DNA from 2 places in the Sphingomonas fuzhouensis genome. Region 2 is predicted to be linked to the other one. Evidence: riboswitches for the same ligand, from Rfam matches in the RefSeq annotation. Region 2 holds a riboswitch; the other holds the start of a gene.
What was found. Region 2 has a riboswitch for cobalamin ahead of U1H82_RS00630 (DUF1636 domain-containing protein). Riboswitches for the same ligand answer to the same signal wherever they lie in the genome.
Positions count from the first base shown of each region.

Region 1: it holds a riboswitch for cobalamin, as region 2 does, so the genes downstream of both, U1H82_RS18025 (TonB-dependent receptor) here and U1H82_RS00630 (DUF1636 domain-containing protein) in region 2, are expected to answer to the same signal.

Region 1 covers NZ_JAXSQY010000013.1:110-6,044, reverse strand. Annotated here, with positions in the region: gene U1H82_RS18030 (PepSY-associated transmembrane domain-containing protein) at 1-466, opposite strand, end outside; gene U1H82_RS18025 (TonB-dependent receptor) at 489-2,651, opposite strand; cobalamin riboswitch at 2,832-3,050, opposite strand; gene U1H82_RS18020 (hypothetical protein) at 3,139-3,456, shown strand; gene U1H82_RS18015 (DUF3597 domain-containing protein) at 3,884-4,306, opposite strand; gene U1H82_RS18010 (DUF4142 domain-containing protein) at 4,445-5,029, shown strand; tRNA gene U1H82_RS18005 (tRNA-Met) at 5,778-5,854, opposite strand; rRNA gene rrf (5S ribosomal RNA) at 5,914-5,935, opposite strand, start outside.
Region 2 covers NZ_JAXSQY010000001.1:127,229-133,163, forward strand. Annotated here, with positions in the region: gene U1H82_RS00610 (cobyric acid synthase) at 1-136, shown strand, start outside; gene cobS (adenosylcobinamide-GDP ribazoletransferase) at 121-837, opposite strand; gene U1H82_RS00620 (histidine phosphatase family protein) at 834-1,391, opposite strand; gene cobT (nicotinate-nucleotide--dimethylbenzimidazole phosphoribosyltransferase) at 1,388-2,398, opposite strand; gene U1H82_RS00630 (DUF1636 domain-containing protein) at 2,395-2,802, opposite strand; cobalamin riboswitch at 2,893-3,077, opposite strand; gene fumC (class II fumarate hydratase) at 3,179-4,579, shown strand; gene U1H82_RS00640 (trimeric intracellular cation channel family protein) at 4,620-5,261, opposite strand; gene U1H82_RS00645 (glycine zipper 2TM domain-containing protein) at 5,399-5,707, shown strand; gene U1H82_RS00650 (glycine zipper 2TM domain-containing protein) at 5,883-5,935, shown strand, end outside.

The sequences.
Region 1 (5,935 bases), on a different contig from region 2:
TGCTGGAGATATAAAGTTCGGTTCCCGCGTCATCGACCAGCGCGACTTTCCACAAGGGGCGATGCCGGTCGAACCCGCCCGCCACCGTCCATTGGTCGTCCGCGATCCGCTCGACGGTGCGAACCGGCCCGGCGAACCGGGTCGCGACGCGCCTGGCCCGTGCGGCGTCGACGGGAGCGACCGCACCGCCCTCCGCCGACAGGATGCGGGTGTCGCCTGCGCGGCTCTCGATCCGCCAGACCGGCGCTCCGTCGCGCATCTCCAGCGTGATCCGCCGCGCGTCCGGCGCTACCGGCGCGCGTCCTGCCCGCGCCCAATCGATCGGCTGCGCGCCCGCCCAGATCGCCGCCGGGCTGAGCAACGGATAGGGGACGTAGAGCATCACCAGCCCGCTTGCGAACCACATAGCGAAGAACAGGCAGGTGACGATCCCGACCCAGCGATGGGTGAGGAAGGCGAGCCGCAAGCCCGCCTTCCCCCAAGGCCGGTCAGAACCCGGCACGAAGCGTCACGTCGAGTGCACGCGGGCGGCCCAATATCCATTGCTGGTCGCCATAAGCGGTGACGGCATAGGCCTTGTCGAACAAATTATAGACGCGGACATCGACCGCCAGGCGCGGCGTCAGCGCATAGGACAAGGTGGTATCCACCGTCGCATAACCGGGAATGCGGAACGCCTCGCCATTGTCGGAGAAACGCCGCCCGACATAACGCAGCCCGGCGCGCGCCTGCACCTTGGCCGACGCATCCCAGCGCAGCCAGAGATTGGCCAGCGCCTCGGGCACATTGGGTGGGGTCCGGCCGCTATAATCGACGCCGCCCGAGCGGAAATCGTCGAACCGCGCATCGAGCAGCGTGCCGTTCGCGTCGATCCCGAAGCCCTGCGGCAGATCGAGCGTCACGGCGGCTTCCACGCCTTGCGACGACCGCTGGCCGACCTGTTCGACCGGACTACCAAGCGTGCGCTGGACGAGCAGCCCCGTCTTGACGATACGATAGGCGGCCAGCGTCGCGGTGCCGTGGCCGTTCGCGAACAGCCATTTGGCCCCCGCCTCGACCTGATGGCCGCGCGCATTACTGAACTGCACCTGCCCGGTCGATACGGTGGTCAGCGTGCCCAGCGGATCGACGCCGGTGGCATATTGCGCATAAAGCGACAGGGCCGGCACCGGCTGATAGACCAGCCCCGCCCGCCAGGTCGCGTTGCGGAACGTCTTTTCCAGCACGAAGCGATCGGGCGTAGCGACGGTCCAGCGACGGACATTGTCGACCTCGTAGCGCACACCGCCGACCACCGACCATTTCGGGCCGAGCGTCACCCGGTCCTCGGCAAACACCGCCAGCGCGGTGGTGCGGGTGCGATAGCGCGGGGCGATTCCTTGCGTATCCAGAAAGCGACCCGGATCGAAGGCGAAGGGATCGACCGCATCGACCTGCTCGACCGAACCGAAGTCGTTCTCATGGGTGAAGCGGACCAGATTGGCGTCCAAGCCGACGACCAGGGCATTGGTAACGCCCGGCGCGATTCCGGTGCGCCAGGTCGCGCTGGCCTGATCGCCCCATTGGGTCAGGTCGTGGCGGATGCCGTAATTGCTGCTCCGCCGGATCGTGCCCGGCGTGCCCGCCGATCCGTCGGCGCAGGCGCCGCTGGCCCCCACCCAGCAATAGCTTTCCAGATTGCGCCAGAAGCGGTCGCTGGTCAGGACATAGGCGATGTTGGACAGGCTGACCGAAGCGCTCGGCGTCCAGTCGACCCGGATCAAGGCGCGGTCGTCGCGGAAGCGCATCCGCGCATCGCCGACATTATAGTTGCGATCGCGCACCGCCAAGTTCAGCCGCCCGTCGATCAGCGGGGTGCCGAAATAGGTCATGGGCCGCTGGTCGCCATGATCGCCGCGCACCGTCACCGCCAGTGTCGCGGACGGGGTCCAGCGCAGCGTGCCCGACAGCGCGACGCTGTCCGACCGCCCCCGATCGACATAGCCGTCCGACCGGTGATAGCTGGCATCCACCCTATAGCCGAGCGTCGGGGTCAGCGGCCCACCCAGCCCGGCGGCGGCGCGGAAACTGTCCTGCGCGCCGTATCCGATCTCGGCCTGGCCATGGGTCTGCGCGGTGGGCGCGCGCATCACGACATTCACCGCACCGCCCAGCGCCCCCTGCCCATAGAGAACCGAGGCGGGGCCGCTCAACACGTCGATCCGCTCGACCATCCAGGGGTCGGTGGGGAAGGTGATCGTCCCGGCCGCCGGGAACAGCCGCACGCCGTCGATCAGTTGCAGCACCGATCCCTGCCCCGAAAATCCCCGCGCGGCCAAGGCGGTGCCGCCATTGCCCGGATCGGCGACGCTCGACAGGCCGGGCGCACGCGTCTCCGCCTCCACGATCGACAGGTCCCCGCGCGCGCGGATCGTGTCGCCGTCGAGCGTCATGATGCTGGCGGGCGTCTCCAACGGGGTCAGGCCCAGCCGACTGCCGGTGGCGTTGGGCGTATCGAGCGCCGGTTTCTCACGCGACCCGATCACCAGCACGGTGGGATCGCCTGCCTGCTCCTCAAGCTTTTGCGCCCCGGCCTCGGTCGCCCCTAGCAGTAGCGCCGCACCGCCCCACAGGCCCAGTCGGACCTGTCCAATTCTGTTATGATATATCATTTTATTGCCCATAGCGTCTTGTCGCGAACAAGCCGAGGCCTTCCGATCGTTGCCGAACGGCCGGATGCCATGCGTGCGGCACGCCAATTTCCGCATTCCCCATGGCCACCCATGCGCCTCCGCCACTTATGGCGTCGCTCGTCGGAACGGACCTAGCCTCGACCATCCCCTGGACCGGGCATGAGCGACCTGACGCCGGCAGGTCTCCTGGCTCACGGGTCATCGCGGGAACATGCGCCTTCCCAGGTTACCCCAGTGGCTGGATCGCCCCTATGGCCGATCCGTGCAGTTCCGCTCACCGCTTACAGTTGCAGGGACAGCCGCGGATTCGGGCCAAAGCCCTCACCGTGTTCCCTTTTAATCCCCCTTGTCGGGGGAACCGGCGCGATCATATCACCGGATCATTCCGGCCGCGCATCGCTAAGCGGAAGCCTTATGATGCGTCAAGCGGGATGAGGTGGCGGCACGCTTGCGCTATGGCGGCGGGATGGCACGCAAGAACCGCTATCTGACCGCGACGATGCCCGATGGCTATGTGAAGACGATCGGCCCGACATCGCAGCCCTTCACCCATTATTGGCGGATCGTCGCCGATCTGGGTGGCGGCAAGACGGACGTGTTCTGGGGCCACGCCAAGTCGCGCAAGGCGGCCATGGCGAACGATGCCGCCATGGCCGAAGCGGTACGGCAGCGCGGTTGGGTGGGCTATCAATTCGAGGTGGTCGAACTGGTGGAGTCGGACGAGCCCCCCGAAGGAGGGAAGAAGGCCTCCCCTGCCAGGCGAGGTCGCAAGGCGAAAGCCTGACCGGGGACGTTCCCATATTCCAGCGCCGGGCATCAGCGATGGCGATCCGGTCAGGAGGCGCGCCGCATCCTGGGGCTTTGGGGTGGGGCAAAGCCGGGATCGACGTCGAAGCGCATGGCCGAGGAGACGAGCGTGCCGCCCCGCAACGGCGACGCTGATGATGACGGCCCCGATGCCTGGGCTCAGTCCGCTGCCCCATCGGTAATCGAGGATTTGCGCCCGGCCCGCGCAGCGATCCCCGCGCCGATACCGAGGCACTGAGAAAGGCTCGGATCAACAGCCTCCTCTATGTCTCACCCGATACCGGCCATGAGTTTCAGACCTGTCGGCGCAGCCTTCCGGCCATGGTGCCGCTACTCTTGCGGAATTGAGGGGGATGACAGGGCCGGGGTCAAGCTGCCCCCGGCCCTGTCGCCATCGGCCAGGATCAGTTCCGCAGGCTGTCGGGAACGATACCCCCATTCTCGGCAAGCTTCGCCATCACGGCCTTGTGAAGCGCGATATTCTGCTCGGCCGAACCATCCTCGGCGGCATGGACGCCCAGTTCGTCGGCCAGCTGCTTGCGTGCGGCAAGGCTGGAATCGAGGTCGAGCAGCTTGAGCAGGTCGACGATCGAGCTTTGATAATGGCCCCCGCCGCCCTTCATGGACGCCATTTCGGACAGGACCGCGCCGACATCGACAGTTTGCGGTGCGGACGCGGGGGCGGCGGGCGCCGGGGCCGCCGGTGCGGCTTGGGTCGGGGCTTGGGCCGGTGCGGGCGTCGGCTGAGCCGGACTGGGGGCAGGCGTCGCCTGGGCGTTGCCGCCATGGTGGAATATCTTGTTCAGAATATTGCCGAAGATGCTCATGGGCTGGTTCCTTCGCTGTTCGGTTCGCGGCGATGCGCGCTTCAACGACGTAGCGGCCCATCCGGGTCCACCGCATGGGAACGTCATCGCCCGACAGACGCTTATCCCCCATCTCCTTCGCAATTTCAGGGGTTTGCCATGACCATCCGTACGACACTTATCGCCACCACCGCCCTTCTCGCGCTGGCGGGCTGTGGCCGGAACCAGGATAATGCGTCGACCTACACGACGAACGGTGCCGATACCGTCAACCAAGCGGATACCACCGCGCCCGCCTCAACGCAGACCGCAACGACCAGCGCCGCGCAGAGCTTTGCCAACACGGCCGCGGCCAGCGACGCCTTCGAGATCGCAACGTCCCAACTGGCGTTGACCAACGGCGCTTCGGCCTCGGTCAAATCCTTCGCCCGCAAGATGATCGAAGCGCATGAGACATCGACCGCCAAGCTGAAGACGTTGACCGCCGGAATGACGCCCGCCCTCACCCCCAACCCGGCTCTGAACGCCGAGCAGCAGCAGACGCTGGATCGGCTGAAGGGTCTGAACGGCAAGGCGTTCGACGAAGCCTATATCGCAGGCCAAACCGCCGGACACCAGCAGACGCTGGACGCGCTGAAAGCCTATGCCACGACCGGCGATGCCCCACAGCTCAACACCTTCGCGACCGACCTGATCCCAACGGTGACCGCGCATCTCAACATGGCCAAAGGGCTGAAGGCGTAACATCGACAGCGTTCGACGGGCGCAGGCGCATCCGAATGCCCCAGAAAGGCGAGCATGGTCGACATGCTCGCCTTTCTCAAGATGATGAGGGCTGAAAGGCTGTCCCGGGTTCAGCGCCATAAAGTCGGACAGCACAGCCTCAGCGACATGGCACCCGCCGCATTTGTCGACCAGCCCTGTGATCTGCCTCCGCGTCATCGAACGGATTTAAGCAGTTGCCGAATTCCGTGCGAGAGGCTCACAGGGCGAACCTATGCGGCGGTCACCGCCGATCGAAAGGCATTGGGCTTAGTGCCCTGATGAACGAGGGAGAGTGATTGGCGATCGCCTATTGGGCGGCCTTTGCAAGTGCGCCGCCTCTGCAAGAAACGCTGAAAGCGTTTTGGCGAACGAACAATCGGCAATCTCTCCGAAATCTGGTGGCGAGTATCGCCACCCCACCCTTTGTCAGATGATCGACGAACGGGAGGCAGAAAGGGCTCTCTGATTGCGCGAAACGCCACTGTCGACCAAGGGCATCATCCGTCTTGTAGGTCCAATTCCAAGCGTGGGTGGCCGACTTGCGCACTACGCTGGAAGCCCCTGCGGTACGCGGGCAGGCCGTCACGGCTACCGAGAGCGTGACGATCTATCCGGATGAGCGGGATTGCCCTGCGGCGGAGGTGATGGCCAGCGTGGTGGCTTTGGTGGGGCATGCCACAAACGGCAACGCCGCCCGTTGGGGCGGCGTGAGCGGTTTCGATAGGAATGGTTGCGGGGGCAGGATTTGAACCTGCGGCCTTCAGGTTATGAGCCTGACGAGCTACCGGGCTGCTCCACCCCGCGCCAAGAAGGTAAGGTGGTGGACAAGTGAATGGGTTTTTGTTGTGTTCGCGGACTGTAATGCCTGGCGACGCCCTACTCTTC
Region 2 (5,935 bases):
GGCGCGGATCGGGGTGACGGCTGCCGGGCCAGACCACCGCGCCGATGTCGACGCCGCCCTCGAGGCGATCGCCGCGGTGCTGGAGGCGCATGTCGATTGCGACGCGCTGCTGCGGATCGCTCAGAGCGCCGAGTAGAGCGCGGCGATGAAGAGCAGCGTGGTCTCGGTCAGTTCGATGCCCGCGCCGTGCACATCGCCGGTCACGCCGCCCAGCCGCTGCCGGAACCACCAGGCGAGGCCGATAAGAACCAGCGGCGCAAGGGCCAGCGGCGGATAGACCCAGCCCAGCATCACCACGCCGATCAGCCAGCCGATCACGTCGACCGGCCGCACCGCGCGCGAAACCATCGCGCCCAGTCCGCCGGGGCGCAACGGCGGCAGGACGCGCGCCCAGACTAGCGGTCCGATCCGCGCCGCCGCCGGGATCAGCGCGATCATCGCCCAGCCTGGCGGCGGGACATGGTGGAGCAGCACCAGCTTGGCGAGAAGCTGGAGGACCAGCACCACCACCCCGAAACTGCCGATATGCGGATCGGCCATCACCGACAGCAGCCGCGACCGATTGCCATGCGCCGCGCCCAGCCCGTCGGACAGGTCGGCCAGCCCATCCAGATGCAGTGCCCCCGTCGCCCAGACCCAGGCGATCAGCGCCGTCAGCGCCCCCATCCACGGATCGACCCGCGCGCCCAGCCAGCCCGCGCCCGCCACCAGGACGCCGATCACCAGCCCCGCCAGCGGATACAGCCGGATCGCCGCTGCAAAATCCGCGTCGTCCGCGTCGATCCGTGGCATCGGCAACCGGGTCAGAAAGCCCAGCGCGACGATCAGCGCCTTCATGCCGTGACCAGCCCCGTCACCTGCGCGGTGCGGGGCGTGCCGTCCCACACATCCAGCGACACCAAGGCGGCATAGGGCAGCGCGAACGACCAAAGCGCGCGAAGGTCGAAGCCGCACAGCACATGCAGCGCGGCGCGCATCGCACCGCCATGGGTGACGATCAGCGTCGGCTCCGGCGCCAGATCGGCGATGGCGCCGCCCACACGGGCGACCAGATTGGACCAGCGTTCGCCGCACGGCGGGGGCGCGGTATCGGGGTCGGCCCAGAAACGGTGCAGCGCCTCCGGTTCGATGTCCCTTGCCGCCAGCCCGTCCCACTCGCCGAAATCCAGCTCCCGCCAGCGCGGATCGATTTCAGCCGGACCGATCGCCTCGGCAGAGGCGCGCGCGCGCGACAGGTCGGAGGCGATGCGGCGGGTCACGCTCAGCCCTCCCGCCCGTGCGACACAGGCGGCGATGCCTTCGACCGTGGCTGGACTGTCGGTCCGCCCCAACATCCGCCCCGTCAGTTCGGGCTCGCCATGCCGAAGCAAATGGAGGCGGAAGGGGGTCACGCGCTCGCCACGCCCGCCTCGGCAAAGGTCGCCATATGCGCATGGGCCGCGATCGCCGAGCGGATGACCTGGACCGCCACCGCCGCGCCGCTCGCCTCGCCCAGTCGCATGTCGAGTGACAGGATCGGCACCAGCCCCAGCCGCGCGAGCAGCAGGGTATGGCCCGGCTCGGCCGAGCAATGGCCCGACAGGCAATGGGCGGTGATGGCGGGATTGGCGAAGGCGAGCGGGGCCGTGGCGGCGGTGCCGATAAAGCCGTCGAGCACCACCGGTATCCGCTTCATCCGCGCGGCCAGCACTGCGCCGGCCATGCCCGCGATCTCACGCCCGCCGAGACGGCGCAATATCTCGAACGCGCTGGTCAGATGCGCGCGGTGCAGCGCCAGCCCGGCGGCCACCGCCGCGTCCTTGCGCGACAGCCCGGCCGCGTCGACGCCGGTGCCGGGCCCGACCCAGATCGCCGGTTCCCCGCCGAAACTGGCGGCGGCCAGCGCGGCGGCGGCGGTGCTGTTGCCGATCCCCATCTCGCCCAGGACCAGCAGGTCGGCATCGCCCACCGCCTCCGCCCCGTCGGACAGCGCGGCCAGGCATTCCGCCTCGCTCATCGCGGGGGCGGTGGTAAAGTCGGCGGTCGGCCGGTCGAGGTCGAGCGGCACGACGGCCAGTTCCAGCCCGGCGGCTGCCGCCAGCGCATTGATCGCGGCCCCGCCATGGGCGAAATTGGCGACCATCTGCGCGGTCACTTCCTGGGGAAAGGCGCTGACCCCGCGCGCGACGACGCCGTGATTCCCGGCGAAGATGACCACGCGGCCGCGATCGATCCGGGGGCGCTCGACCCCTTGCCAGGCGGCGAGGAAGATCGCGATATCCTCCAACCGCCCCAGCGAGCCCGGCGGCTTGGTCAACTGGCCCTGTCGCGCGGTCGCGGCGGCACGGGCCTGGTCATCGGCCTGGGGCAGGGTTGCCAGCGCCGTCTCAAAGGCGGCGATCGTCGGAAAAGCGGTCATTCGACGACAAATCCTTCCGGGGGGGTGCGGGTCAGGAAATGGCCTTTCACCCCTTGCGGCCATTGCTTGTAGGGCACCTGTCCCCAGTCGCTGTCGGCATAAGCACGGGCATAGTCCAATATGGCGCGCGCGGCATCCTCATCGGGGGTGAACTTGCCCATGACGTAGCCGACCTTGCCGGGGCAGCGCAGATGGACGGTGCAGAAGGACTGGCAGGCAAATAGGCAGGGCATCTCCTCGACCGCGACATGCGTATAAGCGGGATCGGACGCCTGCACCCGGCGCAGCGCCTCGACCAGCAGCGCGCCGCCGCGCTGGCCCTGGTCGTTCTCGCGCGCGTCGTCGGACAGGCGGCAGGTGTTGCAGGCGACCACGGCGGGGCCGTTCGCGGCGGGCTTCAGCATGAAAATGGCTCGTACATCGGGCAAGTCTCCATAGGCGCTGTCGCCGCGCGAGGGGAAAGCCCCGTTTCGTCCGGTACACCCTGACCAGCCGAAGGACGACCGCGACGGGCAGGTCTCCTGGCTCGCGGGTCGGCACCGGTCCGCCGCCTTCTCGAGCGTTGGCCCAATGGCGTCGTGGCGGACGGCTCGCCGCTTACAGTTGCAGGGGCAGCCGGGGTGTCGCACCCCATTCCCTTTTCATCCTCTTTCAAGGAACCTGTCGCGAGGGCGGCGATAGGCGGATGGGGGCGGGGTGGCAAGTGTTGCACCCTCGTCTGTCGGCGTCATGACGACTATGTAACCGGAACCCTTGGCCCCATCGGTGAGTCCCTGACGCATGACCCAGAACGCCACCACCCGCACCGAAACCGACTCGATCGGTCCCATCGAAGTCCCCGCCAGCGCCTATTGGGGCGCGCAGACCGAGCGCAGCCTGGAGAATTTCCCCTTTGGCGCGCGCGAGCAGATGCCGATCGGCATCATCCATGCGCTCGCCATCGTGAAGAAGGCGGCGGCGCGGATCAATCGCGGCCATGGCCTGGTGGCAGAAAAGGCCGACGCGATCGAGGCGGCGGCGCAGGAGGTGATCGACGGGCGCCATGACGACCAGTTCCCACTCGTCATCTGGCAGACCGGATCGGGCACCCAGTCCAACATGAACGCCAATGAGGTGATCGCGGGCCGCGCCAACGAGATGCTGACCGGTACGCGCGGCGGTAAGTCGCCGGTCCACCCCAATGACGATGTGAACCGCGGCCAGTCGTCCAACGACACCTTCCCGACCGCCCTGCACGTCGCCGCCGCGCTGGCCGTGACCAAGCAGCTTTTTCCGGCGCTCGACCGGCTCTATGCCGCACTGGATGCCAAGGCGAAGGAATGGGACGCGATCGTCAAGATCGGCCGCACCCATTTGCAGGACGCGACGCCGTTGACGCTGGGTCAGGAATTTTCGGGCTATGTCCAGCAACTGGCCAATGCCCGCGACCGGATCGAGGGGACGCTCCACCGCAATATCCTGCCGCTGGCGCAAGGGGGCACGGCGGTCGGCACCGGGCTGAACGCGCCGCATGGCTTTGCCGAGGCGATCGCGGCGGAGATCGCCGACGCCACCGGCCTCGACTTCGTCACCGCGCCCAACAAGTTCGAGGCGCTGGCGAGCAATGACGGGCTGGTCGACCTGCACGGCACGCTGAACGTTCTGGCGGTGGCGCTGACCAAGATCGCCAACGACATCCGCCTGCTCGGCTCCGGCCCGCGCTCGGGGCTGGGCGAGTTGGAACTGCCCGCCAACGAGCCGGGCAGCTCGATCATGCCGGGCAAGGTCAACCCGACCCAGTGCGAGATGCTGACCATGGTCGCGGCGCAGGTGATCGGCAACAATGCCGCCGTGACGGTCGGCGGCCTGCAGGGCCATCTGGAACTGAATGTCTTCAAGCCGCTGATCGGCGCGAATGTGCTGCGCTCGATCCATCTGCTGTCGGTCGGTATGGAGAGCTTCGCGACCCGCACGGTCGAGGGGATGACGGTCAATCGCGACCGGATCACCGAGTTGCTCGACCGCTCGCTGATGCTGGTGACGGCGCTGGCGCCCGAGATCGGCTATGACAATGCCGCCAAGATCGCCAAACATGCCCATCATAAGGGACAGACGCTGAAGGAAGCGGGTCTGGAACTGGGGCTGGTCGATGAGGCGACGTTCGATCGGGTGGTGCGGCCCGAGCTGATGCTGGGGCGGTGAACGTGAGGGGAGGGGGCAGTCTATCTCCTGTCATCCGTCTTTAGCCCCGGTCCTCCCACCCCTTGGCCGGATAGGCGGGCAGGGCGATGCGGTAATGGATCGCCGCCCCACGCAACAGAAAGCCTGCCAGCGCCGCGATCGGCCCGGCCAGCGGCACGCCCAGTTGCGTCAAGATCACATAGCTGGTCGATGCCAGCGCGGCGGCGGTGACATAGAGTTCGGGGCGCATCAGGATCGATGGTTCCCCCGCGATCACGTCGCGGATGATCCCACCGACACAGGCCGAAACCACGCCCAGCATCGCCGCCGGGATCGGCGTGATGCCATAGCCGCTCGCCTTGGCCGCGCCGTACACCGCATAGGCGGCCAGCCCGACCGCGTCGAACCAGTCGAGCGCGCTCCCGCGCCACCAGCGCTCGGGCGTGAGCCACACTGCCACCGCGACGATCAGGCAGACCAGCGGCACCCGCGCATCATGCACCCAGAAAACCGGCGCATCGATCAGCAGGTCGCGGAGCGTGCCGCCGCCGACTCCGGTGATAAGCGCGAAGAAGACCAGCGTGACCATCGTCTGGCGATGCTTGGCCGCCGCCAGCGCGCCCGACACCGCGAACACGGCGAGCCCCGCCAGATCGAGCCAGGGCATCACGGCGGGCAGCATGGCGGTCGGTTGGGGCAGCATCGGCGCCGACCCTAAAGGCGCTTTTCCCTATCGGAAAGGGCATGGTTTACATGAACGCGACGTTATCTCATGTTCATGCAACGGACAGTAGAAGTAGGACGTTACGGCGTCAGATCAAATTCGAAAGGAAGTTTGTCATGCGGAAGTTGATGCTTGCTCTGGGCTGCACCGCGATGGTCGTCCCCTCGCTGGTCCTGCCCGCCACCGCCGCCGATGCGCAGCGCCGCTACAAGTATCGCGAATGGCGCGATGACCGTGGCCGCGTCCGCTGCCGCAAGCCGGACGGCACGACCGGCCTGGTCGTGGGTGGCGTCGCGGGCGCGCTGCTGGGTCGCACCATCGATACGCGCGGCGACCGCACGCTGGGCACGCTGGGCGGTGCCGCCGTCGGCGCGCTGGCGGGCCGCGAGATCGAGCGCGGCACGAGCAACCGCCGCTGCCGCTAAACCGGTTTTTTTTGTCACGCAGGGGCAAGGGGCGTCACCTTCGGGTGGCGCCCCTTTTGTTTGGAAAATCAAACAGATGATGCTGTCGCTATAGTGAATGCAAGGTAGTTTTCGGTTCACGCAACAACGCGCGTAGAGGCGGGTTCTTCCTCCCATCATCAACGGGAGTATAGTGATGCGTATCGCTCTGTTGACGGCGACCATCGCCGCCACCGCCTTTGCCGCCAT